DNA from 2 places in the Micromonospora coriariae genome. Region 1 is predicted to be linked to the other one. Evidence: riboswitches for the same ligand, from Rfam matches in the RefSeq annotation. Region 1 holds a riboswitch; the other holds the start of a gene.
The links. Region 1 has a riboswitch for ZMP and ZTP ahead of GA0070607_RS27605 (glycine hydroxymethyltransferase). Riboswitches for the same ligand answer to the same signal wherever they lie in the genome.
Positions count from the first base shown of each region.

Region 2: it holds a riboswitch for ZMP and ZTP, as region 1 does, so the genes downstream of both, GA0070607_RS04235 (bifunctional 5,10-methylenetetrahydrofolate dehydrogenase/5,10-methenyltetrahydrofolate cyclohydrolase) here and GA0070607_RS27605 (glycine hydroxymethyltransferase) in region 1, are expected to answer to the same signal.

Region 1 covers NZ_LT607412.1:5,955,598-5,962,634, reverse strand. The annotation lists gene GA0070607_RS27615 (hemerythrin domain-containing protein) at 1-454, shown strand, start outside; gene GA0070607_RS27610 (SDR family NAD(P)-dependent oxidoreductase) at 531-1,337, opposite strand; ZMP/ZTP riboswitch at 1,485-1,574, shown strand; gene GA0070607_RS27605 (glycine hydroxymethyltransferase) at 1,593-3,029, shown strand; gene GA0070607_RS27595 (hypothetical protein) at 3,229-3,489, opposite strand; gene GA0070607_RS27590 (aminoglycoside phosphotransferase family protein) at 3,662-4,666, shown strand; gene GA0070607_RS27585 (hypothetical protein) at 4,733-5,308, opposite strand; gene GA0070607_RS33660 (hypothetical protein) at 5,509-5,733, opposite strand; gene GA0070607_RS27580 (exo-alpha-sialidase) at 5,720-6,490, shown strand; gene GA0070607_RS27575 (antibiotic biosynthesis monooxygenase family protein) at 6,575-6,907, opposite strand; gene GA0070607_RS27570 (beta-ketoacyl synthase N-terminal-like domain-containing protein) at 6,904-7,037, opposite strand, start outside.
Region 2 covers NZ_LT607412.1:913,303-920,339, reverse strand. The annotation lists gene GA0070607_RS04245 (beta-galactosidase) at 268-2,271, shown strand; gene GA0070607_RS04240 (DeoR/GlpR family DNA-binding transcription regulator) at 2,308-3,084, shown strand; ZMP/ZTP riboswitch at 3,147-3,229, shown strand; gene GA0070607_RS04235 (bifunctional 5,10-methylenetetrahydrofolate dehydrogenase/5,10-methenyltetrahydrofolate cyclohydrolase) at 3,242-4,129, shown strand; gene GA0070607_RS04230 (TetR/AcrR family transcriptional regulator) at 4,291-5,013, opposite strand; gene GA0070607_RS04225 (ATP-binding cassette domain-containing protein) at 5,069-6,067, shown strand; gene GA0070607_RS04220 (ABC transporter permease) at 6,064-6,846, shown strand; gene GA0070607_RS04215 (sporulation protein) at 6,990-7,037, shown strand, end outside.

The sequences.
Region 1 (7,037 bases):
GCGCCGCCTGTTCAAGGCTTTCCAGGATGCCGAGGAGGGGCCGGCGAGTCAGCGACAGAAGCTGGTGGGCCAGATCCTGGAGGCCCTGACCGTGCACACCTACCTGGAGAACGAGGTGATGTACCCGGAGGTCCGCCGGCTCCTGCCCGACCTGGAGGACGACATCCTCGAGTCGTACGAGGAGCACCACGTGGCCGACCTGCTCTGCTTCGAGCTGGCCAGCATGGACGCCGAGGACGAGCGCTTCAACGCCAAGACGACGGTGCTGATCGAGAACGTCACGCACCACGTCGAGGAGGAGGAGCAGGAGTGGTTCCCCAAGGTGCGCGAGGCACTGGGTCGCAAGCAGCTCCAGGAGATCGGCGAGAAGATGATCGCGCTGCGCGCGGACGCGCCGCGTACCCCCGGCGAGCCGAAGGCGATCAAGAAGGCGATCGACGCGGTGACCGCCTGAACCACCGTGTACGACGAAGGGCCCGGCACCGCCGGGCCCTTCGTCGTGCGCCACCCCGGTCGGGGCGGTGCCGCGCTCAGTCGCCCGAGCCCGGCTCGGCCATCCGGCGGTGCTGCTCGGACTTGAGCTTGTCCGGGACGACCTTGCCGACCGCGGTCTGCACCTTGTTCATCAGCGAACCCGTGGTGACCGTCTGATCGCCCTTCATCAACGCGGCGAAGCCCTGCGCGGCGACCTTCGCCGGGTCGTCCTTCTTCCCCGAGCCCACCCGGGTGTCCTCCATGTCGGCCCGGTCGAAGAACCCGGTGTCGGTCGGACCGGGCATCAGTGAGGTCACCGTGACGCCGCTGTCCTTCAGCTCGTTGCGCAGCGCCTCGGCGAAGGACTGCACGAACGACTTCGACGCGTTGTAGACCGCCTGGAACGGCCCGGGCATGGTGGAGGCGATCGAGGAGGTGAACAGCACCCGGCCCGCGCCCCGCTCGACCATTCCCGGCAGCAGCCGCTTGGCCAGGTGCACAGTCGAGCGCACGTTCAGGTCGACGATCTCGAGCTCGTCACGCAGGTCGGTGCCGCCGACGAAGGCGCCGCCGGCGCCCCGGCCGGCGTTGAGTGCCAGCGCGTCCAGCGGGCGCCCGGTCGCGGCGACGGCCGCCACCAACTCCTGCACACCCTGCTCGCGGGCCAGGTCGACACGTACCGGCTGGACCTGCGGGCCGCCGTCGCGCCGCAGCTTCTCCGCCACCGTCGTGATGCCGTCGTCCTCGGCGGCGATGACCAGGTCGAAGCCGTGCTCGGCGAACTGCGCGGCCAACTCGTACCCGATCCCGCTGGACGCCCCGGTCACCACGGCGAGCGGACGCTCGGTGGTCGGTGTGGTCATGGTGTCGACTCCTCTCGTGCGGACGGCGGCCGCACCCGCACCGGCGCGGCAGACCCCTACCGATTGCCCTGCCACGGCCGGCCCAACCACCTCGGCGGGTCGTGTCCGGAGGTCGGCCGGGCGGGCCCGGACCGGGCCGGTAGGATCGGCCCGGGCCGTTACTGGCGCGTGGGGATGGAGAACCATCGGGGAGCGGCCCCGTCACGAGGACGTTTGCCGAGCGCCTGGGCCTTCCGCACGTCTGTAGGAGGTCGCATGTCGCGCAACGCCGAGTCCACCGCTTTCCGGAGTGCCCTCGAGGTGATCCGGGCTGTCGAGCCGCGGGTGGCCGACGCCATCGGCGCCGAGCTGACCGATCAGCGGGAGTCTCTCAAGCTCATCGCCAGCGAGAACTACGCCTCCCCGGCGACCCTGCTCGCGATGGGCAACTGGTTCAGCGACAAGTACGCCGAGGGCACCGTCGGGCGCCGCTTCTACGCCGGTTGCCAGAACGTCGACACCGTCGAGGCGCTCGCCGCCGAGCACGCCCGCGAGCTGTTCGGCGCGGCGCACGCCTACGTGCAGCCGCACTCGGGCATCGACGCCAACCTGGTCGCGTTCTGGGCGGTGCTGGCCGACCGGGTGGAGTCCCCCGCGCTGAAGAAGGCGCAGGTGCGCCAGGTCAACGACCTCACCGAGGCCGACTGGTTCGCGCTGCGCCGCGAGCTGGGCAACCAGCGGATGCTCGGCATGTCGCTGGACGCCGGCGGCCACCTCACGCACGGCTTCCGGCCGAACATCTCCGGCAAGATGTTCGACCAGCGCAGCTACGGCACCGACCCGGCGACCGGCCTCATCGACTACGACCGGGTGGCCGAGGTGGCCCGCGAGTTCAAGCCGCTGATCCTGGTCGGCGGCTACTCGGCGTACCCCCGGAAGGTGAACTTCCGGATCCTGCGGGAGATCGCCGACTCGGTCGGCGCCACCTTCATGGTGGACATGGCGCACTTCGCGGGCCTGGTGGCGGGCAAGGTGTTCACCGGCGACTTCGACCCGGTGCCGCACGCGCACATCGTCACCACCACCACGCACAAGTCGTTGCGCGGCCCGCGCGGCGGCATGGTGCTCTGCCAGCCCGAGCTGGCCGACCAGGTGGACCGGGGCTGCCCCATGGTGCTCGGCGGTCCGCTGCCGCACGTGATGGCCGCCAAGGCGGTCGCCCTGGCCGAGGCCCGCCGCCCCGACTTCGCCGACTACGCCCAGCGGATCGTCGACAACGCGCAGGCCCTCGCGGAGGGGCTGCTGAGCCGGGGCGCGAAGCTGGTCACCGGCGGCACCGACAACCACCTGGTGCTGATCGACGTGTCCGGGTACGGGCTCACCGGCCGGCAGGCCGAGCAGGCGCTGCTGGACTCGGGCATCGTCACCAACCGCAACTCGGTCCCGCAGGACCCGAACGGCGCCTGGTACACCTCCGGCATCCGGATCGGCACGCCGGCGCTGACGACCCGCGGCCTGGGCACCGCGGAGATGGACCAGACGGCGGAGCTGATGCACACCGTGCTCACCCAGACCACGGCCGGCGCCAACGCCGACGGCACCCCCTCGAAGGCCAAGTACACCCTCGACCCGGCCCTCGCCGACAAGATCGCCCGCCAGGCCACCGACCTGCTGGCCCCGTTCCCCCTCTACCCCACCGTCGACCTGACCTGACTCGTCCCGCCGACCGCCGGCCGCCGCGCCGCGCCGACCGCCCACCGCGTCGATCTAGGGAAAATGGCTGCGGCTGGAGATCAACCAGCGGCGATTCTCCCTAGATCGACGCGCGGGGCGGCGCGGGGCGCGGCGCGGGGGCGGGGGCGGGGCGCGGGGGCGGGGGTGGGGGTGGCGGGAGGTACGCGGCGGGCGCGTTTCAGGCCAGGGGGCGCTTGAGGTGGTAGCGGTGGACCTCGGTGCTGCCCTGGACGTTGTTCACGTCCTCCGCGGCGGAGACCAGTTCCCAGCCCTCCCGGCCGACCCGATTGAGGTGCGCGATGGCGGTGTCACCGAAGGCGGTGATGTCCCTACGGGAACCGTCCGGCGCGTACCAGACGAACGAGACGTGAAAATTGCGGCCCTGCCCCTGATAGCGGCGGACGAGCAGGGCGTACTCCCAGGCAACCATGCGGCCCATTATGACCGTCCACGCAGGACGTCGGCAGTCGGGTCGTCGCGCATTGCCATCCGGTGAACGCGGTGGGTCAGCACGCCGAGCGGACCGTGGTCGCGCTCAGCACGCCACCGACCCCAGCGTCCGGCGTAAAAGCCGTTTGCGGACCTGACCCGGTCCCCGCAGGCTCGGGCGGATGGACGCACAGGACCTCCCCGACGTACCCGACACCGATGAGGCGGTGGCCGGCCGGATCGACGAGGCACTGGTCCGCCGCCTGGTCGCCGACCAGTTCCCGCACTGGGCCGAGCTGCCGGTACGCGCGGTGGAGGTCGGCGGCTGGGACAACCGCACCTTCCACCTGGGCGACGCGATGACCGTGCGGCTGCCCAGCGGCGCGGGGTACGCAATCCAGGTCGCCAAGGAACAGCGCTGGCTGCCGGTGCTCGGCGAACGGCTGCCGCGGGAGGTGCCCACCCCGCTGGCCCACGGTCGGGCGGGCGCCGGCTACCCGTACCCGTGGTCGGTCTACCGGTGGATCGGCGGACGGACCGCGCGGCCCGAGCGGATCGACGACCTGACCCGGTTCGCCACCGACCTCGCCGGTTTCCTGCGCGCGCTGCGGGGCGTCGACGCCACCGGGGGCCCGGCGGCCGGCCCACACAGCGCGTGGCGGGGCGGCCCGCTGGCCACCTACGACGCCGAGACGCGTGCGGCGATCGGGGCGCACCGCGACCGGCTGCCCGTCGACGCGGTCACCGCCATGTGGCAGGCCGCGCTCGACGCCAACTGGGCGGGGCCGCCGGTCTGGTTCCACGGCGACGTCGCGGCCGGCAACCTGCTGGTCCGCGGCGGCCGGTTGGCCGCCGTCATCGACTTCGGCTGCTGTGGTGTCGGCGATCCCGCCTGCGACACCGTGATCGCCTGGACGCTGCTGCACGGCCCGAGCAGGGCCGCCTTCCACGACGCGCTCGACGTCGACTCGGCCACCTGGGCGCGCGGGCGCGGCTGGGCGCTGTGGAAGGCGCTGATCAGCCTGGACAATCCGGAGCCGGCCAAGGCGGCCGAAGCCCGGCACGTGCTCGGCCAACTGCTCGCCGAGCACACCGAGAGGCCGCTGCGGCGGGTCGACCTGGCCGCCCGCGCCCCGAAGCGGGTCGCCGCCGCACACCGCGCCCAGCAGGAGCCGGCCGGCGGCTAGCTCGGCGGGGTGCGGCAGATACACCGGATCGTCTTCGACCTGGACGGCACGCTGATCGCGTCCAGGTCAGCGTCCGGCCGCGGCCGGGGTGGCGTGTTCGGTGCCGCAGCGCGGGCAGCGCAGCCGGGCCCCGGCGGGCCCGGGCACCCGTAGCCGCTGACCGCAACCACAGGTGAACACCGGCCGGGCCGCCCGCAGGTACTCGTCGCGCTCTCGCCGTGGCCAGCTGCCACGGCAGCGGTTGCACCGTTTCGGCGGGTAGCTCTGGTAATACGCCAGCCCGAGCGCTCCCGCGATCATCACGGTGGCCGAAACCGGCAGGCCCAGCAGCACGAGCAGGGCGGGCAGCATCGCGCCGAGACCGTCGGACAAGATTCCACCGACCACTGCCAACACCACCGCCGGCACGCCGAGCAGGACGCCCGCGAAGCCCCACGTGAAGGCCAGCAGGGACAGCACGAAGACCGCCCGCACCCCGCCAGGCGCCCAGCGGGCCACGCCGTACCCGCCGCAGCGCGGGCAGTTCGGCGCGGCGCGGTGCGGCACGGACCGCAGCGCCTTCGGTGCGAGCCATTCGACCAGTCGCTTGAGGATCTCCTCGACCATCCTGGTCGCCATGGTCTGGAGGAACGAGCTGAGCACCGACGCCACCCCCAACCGACGCAACCGGCCCGCGCGACGACCGGCAGGCCGCCGCAATCGTGACCGGCCAGCGCCATCAACCCGCCCCAGCGCGCCGACGCCGCCGCACGGGCGACATCAATCCGACAGTACGAGCCACACCCGGACGGGGAGTTCGTCGCGCGTTCGTCTCGTGGCGGTGCGGGCGTCGGCTGGGGCGGTTAGCGTCGGCCGTCGTCCCCCACCGCCAGGAGGCCGCCGCGCGAGACGTCGTCACCCACCCGCCGCACCACCGCCGAGGTCACCGCCGTCCATCGGATCGGCGACAGCGCGCCGCACAGCGCCTTCACCGACCTGGTCCGGTACGCCGGGAGCTGGTTCTGCGTCTTCCGGGAGGCCCGGACCCACCTCTCCGGGGACGGCGTGGTCCGGGTGCTGACCTCCACCGACGGGCGGTCGTGGACATCGGCGACGGTCGTCCGCCAGCCCGGGGTCGACCTGCGCGACCCGCGCTTCGTCCTGCGGCCGGACGGACGGCTACAGCTGCTGGCGGTGGCGGCCACCGGCGAGACCACCAAGGAGTTCCAGACGATGACCTGGCTCTCCGCGGACGGGCACGCCTGGGGCGATCGTGTCCCGGTCGGCGAGCCGGGTGTCTGGGTGTGGCGGGCGGCCTGGCACGAGGGCGCGATGTACGGCGTCGGCTACGCCACCCGTGAGCCGCGGTTCGCCCGGCTCTACCGCAGCGGGAACGGCATCGACCTCCAGCCCTGGGTGCCGACGCTCTTCGAGGGCGGGTACCCCAACGAGTCGGGGCTGGTCTTCGACCCGGACGGCACCGCCGTCTGCCTGCTGCGTCGCGACGGTGACGCCGCCACCGCGCAGCTCGGCCGCGCCGGCCCGCCGTACCGGGACTGGAGCTGGATCGACCTGGGTGTCCAGGTCGGCGGGCCGACGCTGCTCCGGCTGCCCGACGGGCGGCTGCTCGCTGGGCTGCGCCTGCTCGACGGCGAGGTCCGCACGGCGGTCTGTGCCGTGGACCCGGAGCGGGGCGAGCTGACCGAGCTTGTCGCGCTGCCCTCCGGCGGCGACACCAGCTACCCCGGCCTGGTCTGGCACGACGACCTGCTGTGGGTCAGCTACTACTCCTCCCACGAGGAGCGGACCTGCGTCTATCTGGCCGAGGTCGGCCTGACCGGCTGAGCGACCGGTCGGGTGGCCGACGAACGGAACTTCGTTGGCCGGTCCGGCCGCGCCACGCCGATCGCGGCCACCGACCGAGAGCCCTCATCCCGGCGGCGCCGGGACTGGGGTGAGGGTCTCGGCGTGGATGTGGAAGCGCAGCGAACGGGCGTCGGTGAAGCACTCCCGCATCGGGCGCACCAGGTCCCGGTGCTCCGGGCTGCGCTCCCAGTCCTCGAAGTCGGCCAGGCTCGCCCACTCACTGGTGATCAACCACTGCTCCGGGTCCGTCGACGACCGACAGACCTGGTCGACCAGGTGCCCCGGCACCCCGCCGGCGACCAGATGCCGGACCGCCTCGTACGCGGCGAGGAACTGCTCGGTGCGCGGCACCGGCACACGCACCAGGAAGACCACCCGGGCCCGCTGCTCGGTCATGGCGCCTCTCCCCTCATCGGCGCGGCCCCGCGCAGGACCAGCGCGCTGTTGAACCCGTCGAAGCCCCGCGCGCAGACCAGCGCCAGCCGGCTGCGCGGCCGGCGGTGCGCACGGAGGAAGTCCAGCTCAC
Region 2 (7,037 bases), 1.9 Mb from region 1:
GAAGAGGTGCTACGCCCAAGGGCCGTCGGGGGTGGTGAAGGCAGGTTCGACGCTGTGAATGCACATCTGGATCCCACGAGAATCCACAATGGCAAACACGAATGGCCATTGGGGCCTCAAGCTACCCGTCCGCCGGGCGCTGTCAAGAGGGCAATTCGCCTCCCAGAACCCAGTCGTGACACGGCCGTTACGTGGTAAACGTTGGAAAAGAAATCGATGTTGGAACCTGTTGACTTCCGTGGGCTGCCGGGTGCAACCTCAGCTGTCATGCGGCGATGGCAGGGCGACGGCATCTATTTCGGCGGCGACTACAACCCCGAGCAGTGGCCCGAGCAGACCTGGTCCGAGGACGTCGAGCTGATGCGTAGGGCCGGGGTCAACCTGGTCTCCGTCGGCATCTTCTCGTGGGCTCTGCTGGAGCCCACCCCCGGCCGGTTCGAGTTCGGCTGGCTGGATCGGGTGCTGGCCCTGCTGCACGACGGCGGCATCCAGGTCGACCTGGCCACCGCCACCGCCAGCCCGCCTCCGTGGCTGGCCCGCGCGTACCCGGAGACGTTGCCCCGCCGGTCCGACGGCGCGATCCTCTGGCCGGGCGGGCGGCAGGCGTACTGCCCCAGCTCCCCGGTGTTCCGGGAGCGGTCGCTGGAGCTGGTACGCGCGGTCGCCGACCGGTACGCCGAGCACCCGGCGGTGGTGATGTGGCACGTCTCCAACGAGCTGGGCTGCCATAACGTGCACTGCTACTGCGACGTCAGCGCCGAGGCGTTCCGGGGCTGGCTGCGCGAGCGCTACGGCGACCTGGACCGGCTCAACGACGCCTGGGGCACCGCGTTCTGGAGCCAGCGCTACGGCGACTGGGCCGAGATCAACCCGCCGCGCACCGCGCCGACCTTCGCCAACCCCACGCAGCAGCTGGACTTCCTGCGCTTCTCCTCCGACGAGCAACGGGCCCAACTGCGCGCCGAACGCGAGCTGTTGAAGACGCTGGTCCGTCAGCCGGTGACCACCAACTTCATGATCGGCACCGGGATCAAGCACATGGACTACCACTCGTGGGCCGACGACGTGGACCTGATCTCCAACGACCACTACCTCACCGCCGCCGACCCGCAGGCGCACCTCGGGCTGGCCCTCTCCGCCGACCACACCCGCGGCGTGGCGGGCGGTGATCCGTGGCTGCTGATGGAGCACTCCACCAGCGCGGTGAACTGGCAGCCGCGCAACGTGGCGAAGCTGCCGGGGCAGCTGCGCCGCAACAGCCTGGCGCACGTCGCCCGGGGCGCCGACGGGGTGCTGTTCTTCCAGTGGCGGGCCTCCCGGGCCGGCGCCGAGAAGTTCCACTCCGCGCTGGTGCCGCACGCCGGGCCGGAGACCAAGGTGTTCCACGAGGTCTGCCAGCTCGGCGCGGACCTCAAGGCACTGGCCGAGGTACGCGGCAGCCGGGTGGACGCCGAGGTGGCGATCCTGTTCGACTGGGAGGCGTGGTGGGGTGTCGAGTTGGACTCGCACCCCAGCGTGGACGTCCGCTACGCCGACCGGTTGACCGCCCTGTACGGCGCGCTGTGGCGGGCCGGCGTGACCGCCGACATCGTCCACCCGTCCGCCGACCTCAGCGGCTACCGGCTGGTCCTGGCACCCACCCTCTACCTGGTCCGCGATGCCGACGTCGACGCGCTGCGCCGGTTCGTCGAGGCCGGCGGCACCGCGGCGATCACCTACTTCAGCGGCATCGTGGACGAGAATGACCACATCCGGCTGGGCGGCTACCCGGGCGCGTTCCGGGAGCTGCTCGGCGTACGGACCGAGGAGTTCTTCCCGTTGCGCGAGGGCGAGCAGGTGCGGCTGGACGACGGCAGCACGGCCGACGTGTGGACCGAGTGGCTGCACCCGGTGGGCGCCGAGGTCCTCGCCTCGTACACCGATGGGCCGCTGCCGGGCGTGCCGGCGCTGACCCGGCACCCGGTCGGCGCGGGCGCCGCCTGGTACGTCGGCACCCGGCTGGACGAGCCGGCCACCGATCGGCTGGTCGCCCGGCTGGTCGACGAGGCGGGCGTCCGCCCGGCGGTGCGGGCGCCCGTGGGGGTGGAGGTGGTCCGGCGCCGCGACGGTGAGCGAAGCTGGCTGTTCGCGATCAACCACACCGAGAGCGAGGTACGGCTCGCGGTGACCGGCACCGAGTTGTTGAGCGAAGCACGGTGCGCCGGTGAGCTGACAGTGCCGGCCGGCGAGGTGGCGGTGGTCCGGGAGGACCGGGTCGACGGACCGGCCTGACCCGGTGACAGTCACGGCGCGAAGGAGGTTCCCCAGGTGCTCGCCCAGCAGCGGCAGACCGCCATTCTCGATCTGATCCGCCAGCGTGGCGGCGTACGGGTGAGCCAGCTCGTCAGCCGGTTCGGCGTGTCCGACATGACGATCCGGCGCGACCTGGAGGTGCTGGCCGAACGCGGGCTGGTGGACAAGGTGCACGGCGGCGCGACGCTGGCCGGTCCGGGCTCCGCCGAGGAGCCCGGCTTCGCCGCGAAGTCGATCCGCCAGCAGGCGGAGAAGCGGGCCATCGCCGAGCGGGCGGCGACCATGGTGGAGCCGGGGATGGCCATCGCGCTCTCCGCCGGCACCACCACCGCCGCGCTGGCCACGCTGCTCTCCGACGTACGAGGGCTGACCGTGGTGACCAACTCGATCCCGGTGGCCGACGCGCTCTACCAGAATCCGCGCGCCGACCAGACGGTGGTGCTCACCGGCGGCATCCGTACTCCGTCGGACGCGCTGACCGGGCCGGTGGCCGAGGCGGCGATCAGCGCGCTCAACGTCGACCTGCTCTTCCTCGGCGTGCACGGGCTCAGCCCACGGACCGGCTTCACCACGCCGAACCTGCTGGAGGCCGGCGTGAACCGCTGCCTGATCGGCGCCGCCCGCCGGCTGGTGGTGCTCGCCGACCACACCAAGTGGGAGACCATCGGCATCGCCACCATCGCCCCGTTGGAGGCCGCCGACGTGCTGATCACCGACGTCGGGCTGCCGGCGGAGGCACGTACCGCGATCGGCGAGCAGGTCGGCGAGCTGATCGTCGTCCAGGCCGGCTGACGGCCCGACCGCTGGCCACGGGCCCGGCCGGTTGGCCCGGTGCCCGGTTCGTCGGGCAGAATGGGCGGCGACGCGACTGGCGGCACCTGGGATGGCAGAACCATCGGGGAGCTCATCGCGGGGGTCGACCGCCTGGGCTTCCGCGCCGAGGAGAGCCATGCCGTCAACCGATGAGCAGACCACCCCGCGCACTGCCACCCTGCTGCCGGGTCAGCCGGTGGCCGACGCGGTCCTCGCCGACGTTGCCGAGCGGGTGGCCGTGCTCCGCGCCGCGGGCGTCGTCCCGGCCCTGGCCACCGTTCTGGTCGGCGACGATGACGCCAGTGCCGGCTACATCGGCATCAAGCAGCGCCAGGCCGCCCAGCTGGGCTTCGCCTCGCCGCACCGCCACCTGCCCGCCGATGCCACGCAGGAACAACTCCACGAGGTGATCGCCGCCTTCAACGCCGATCCCGCCGTGCACGGCATCCTCGTGCAGTACCCGGTCCCCGACCACCTGGACTACGACGCGGCCTTGCAGAGGATCGACCCGGACAAGGACGTCGACGGCATGCATCCGCTGAACCTGGGTCGGCTCGCACTCGGGCTGCCGGGTCCGGTGCCCTGCACGCCGGCCGGCATCGAGGCGTTGCTGGCCCACCACGGCATTCCGGTCTCCGGACGCGAGGTGGTCATCCTCGGGCGGGGCGCCACGCTCGGGCGGCCACTCGCGACCCTCCTAGCCCAGAAGCGCCCCACCGCCAACGCGGCCGTCACGGTCGTGCACACCGGCGTCGCGGACTGGCCCCGGTACACCCGCCGAGCCGACATCCTGATCGCCGCCGCCGGCGTACCCGGCATCATCCAGCCCGAGCACGTCAAGCCGGGGGCCGTCGTCATCGGCGGTGGCGTGCGGTACGCGGGCCGGCGGCTGCTGCCGGACGTCGACGAGACGTGCGCGGAGGTCGCCGGGGCGATCACCCCCCGAGTCGGCGGGGTGGGCCCCACCACTGTGGCCATGCTCTTCCGCAACGCCGTCGCCGCCGCCGAGCGTCAGGTTGGCTAGGCCCTAGGGAGCGTCGGCAGGCAGACATGGTCCGCACTGGCACCCTTCCTGGTGGCGGCATTAGTTGATCGACTCGGTATCGCGGATATCGGGGTTTCCGCCGACCGGGATACCCCGATATCGCTGATGTCGAGTGGATCAACAACGGAAGGTGTGGGGTTTCAGGCTTCCCCGGGGAGACGTTGCTCGATGAGGACCTGGACGCCGTCGAGGATCCGTTGCAGGCCGAACTGGTACAGCCAGTCCCGGTCGGCCTCGGGGTCGTCGGTTGTGGCGAAGCCGCCGCCGCTGAACGCGGCCATCAGTGCGGGGAACCGGGCCGGATCGATGATCCGGGTGAAGAGCGTCTCGTAAGGGTCGGCATCGGCGATCGCGGTGGGCGCACCGGCCGCGTGGAACGTCAGGTCGGCGAAGCTGTGTGCCTGGATGAGCAGGATGGCCGACACCTTCTCGTTCTCGTCGAGCGGAGTCGGGCCCAGGGCGCGGAGGCCGTACTCGAACCAGCTGAGCTGGTGCGGGGTGGCGGGCGGGCCGAACATCGACAGCGTCTGCAGGATCCACGGGTGGCTGCGGAGCTTCCGGACCGCCGCCCAGGCCCAGCGGTCCAGGTCCGACCGCCAGCCCTGGCCCGTCAACAGGTCCGCCGGCGGGGGGCCGACGGCGGCGTCCTGCATGTGCAGGATCAGCTCTTCCTTGTTCGCGACGTGCCGGTAGAGCGACATCGTGGTGAACCCGAGGCTCTTGGCGACCCGGCTCATCGACACGGCGACGAGGCCGTCGGTGTCGGCTACCTCGATCGCGGCGCCGACGATGCGCGCCAGCGACAGCCCCTCCCGTGCCTCCGGGGCGGGCTTGGCCGTCCAGACCGCCTCGAGCGGTGACATCGCGCGTTCCATGAGGGGTTGATCCTATACCTGGTGTATGGCATACACTCGGTTTATGGCATACACAGTTGAACTTGAATCAGTCACGAAGCGGTTCGGCGGTATCGCCGTACTCGATGGGGTTGACCTGCGGGTCGACCGCGGCAGCGTCGCGGCGCTGCTGGGGCCGAACGGGGCCGGAAAGACGACGGCGGTGAAGGTGCTCTCCACGCTGCTGCGTCCAGACGGCGGCCGGGCGGTGGTGGCCGGGCACGACGTCGTGTCCGCGCCGGCGGCGGTGCGCCGCTCGATCAGCCTCACCGGCCAGTACGCGGCGGTCGACGAGATGCTGACCGGCCGCGAGAACCTGGTCCTCATGGGTCGGTTACGCCACTTGACCAGGGCTGCGGCGCGGGCCCGAGCCGACGAACTGCTCGACCGCTTCGAGCTGGCCGCGGCCGGCGGGCGGCGGGTGTCGACCTACTCCGGGGGCATGGCCCGCCGGCTGGACATCGCGCTGAGCCTCGTCGTCGAGCCTCGGGTCCTGTTCCTCGACGAGCCGACCACCGGGCTGGACCCGCGCAGCCGCCGCGACGTCTGGGGCTCGATCGGGGAGTTGGCCGCTGCCGGCGTCACCGTCCTGCTGACCACCCAGTACCTGGAGGAGGCGGACCGGCTGGCGGACCGGATCACCGTGCTGAACGGCGGCCGGGTCGTGGCCGAGGGAACCGCCGAGCAGCTCAAGGCCCGGATCGGCGGCGAGACGGCGCAGCTCTTCCTTCCCGACGCCGGTACGCTCGCCCGCGCCGTGCCGCTACTCGCCGCGACCGCGGTACCCATCCGGGAGGACGCGGAGACGCTGTCCGTGCACGTTCCCACCGACGGCAGCGCGGCGGCAGTGCGGGACCTGCTCGGCCTGCTCCACGCCCGGGGCGTCGAGGTGGAGCGGCTCGCGTTGCACCGGCCCACGCTCGATGAGGTGTTCCTCGCACTGACCGAGCAGCCGCTGACCGAGCAGCCGCTGACCGAGCAGCCGCAGGGCGGCCAGCCGCCGGCCGTGGCGGTGACCCGATGACCGCCCCCGAGCTGACCCGGATGCCCGGCGCGCTCGTGGACGTGGGCGCGCTGGTCGGTCGCGGTCTGCGACGATCGCTACGCAGCGTCGACGCGTTGATCACCGCGATCCTGCTGCCGGTGCTGATCCTGCTGGCGTTCGTCTACGTCTTCGGTGGCGCGATCGAGACGGGCACCCGGTACCTGACCTATGTCGTGCCGGGGATCGTGCTGATCTGCGCGGCCTTCGGCTCCGCCTCCACCGGCGTGGGGGTGAACCAGGACATGACCACCGGAATGGTCGCCCGCCTCCGTTCGCTGCCGGTCCTCGGCTCGGCGGTGCTGATCGGGCACATCGTGGCCAGCGTGGCGCGCAACCTGGTCTCGACGGCCATCGTGGTCGCGGTGTCTCTCCTTCTCGGCTTCCGGCCGACGGCCTCGGTGCTCGACTGGGTGGCCCTGCTCGGGCTGCTGGCTCTGTTCATGTGCGGGATATCAGCGCTGTCGGCCGCGTTCGGCCTGCTGGTGACGAACGCGGAGGCGGCCGGAGCGTTCTCCTTCGTGGTGCTGTTCCTGCCGTACGTGAGCAGCGCGTTCGTGCCACCGGAGACGATGCCGGACTTCCTCCAGGGGTTCGCCCGCAACCAGCCGATGACGCCGCTTGTCGAGACGGTTCGTGGGCTGCTGGTGGGCGGTCCGGCCGCCGAGTCGGCCCCGGCCGCGCTCGCCTGGGCCGTCGGGTTCCTGGTGGTGGGTGTGACCGCGTCCGGCGTGCTGTTCCGGCGACGTGCGAGCCGCTGACATGACCCCAGCGCGCCGACACGGCGACACAGGGTGCTCACCGCCAGTACTTCACAGCCATCTCACAGGGCCCCTGGATAGGGTGCCCACGAGTCAACGTCCGACTCCATGGTGGAGCGGTCGGCTGTCGCACAGGAGTTCCGATGGTCTTCAAGAAGATGTTGAGCGCGTTCGGTGTCGGCGGTCCCAGC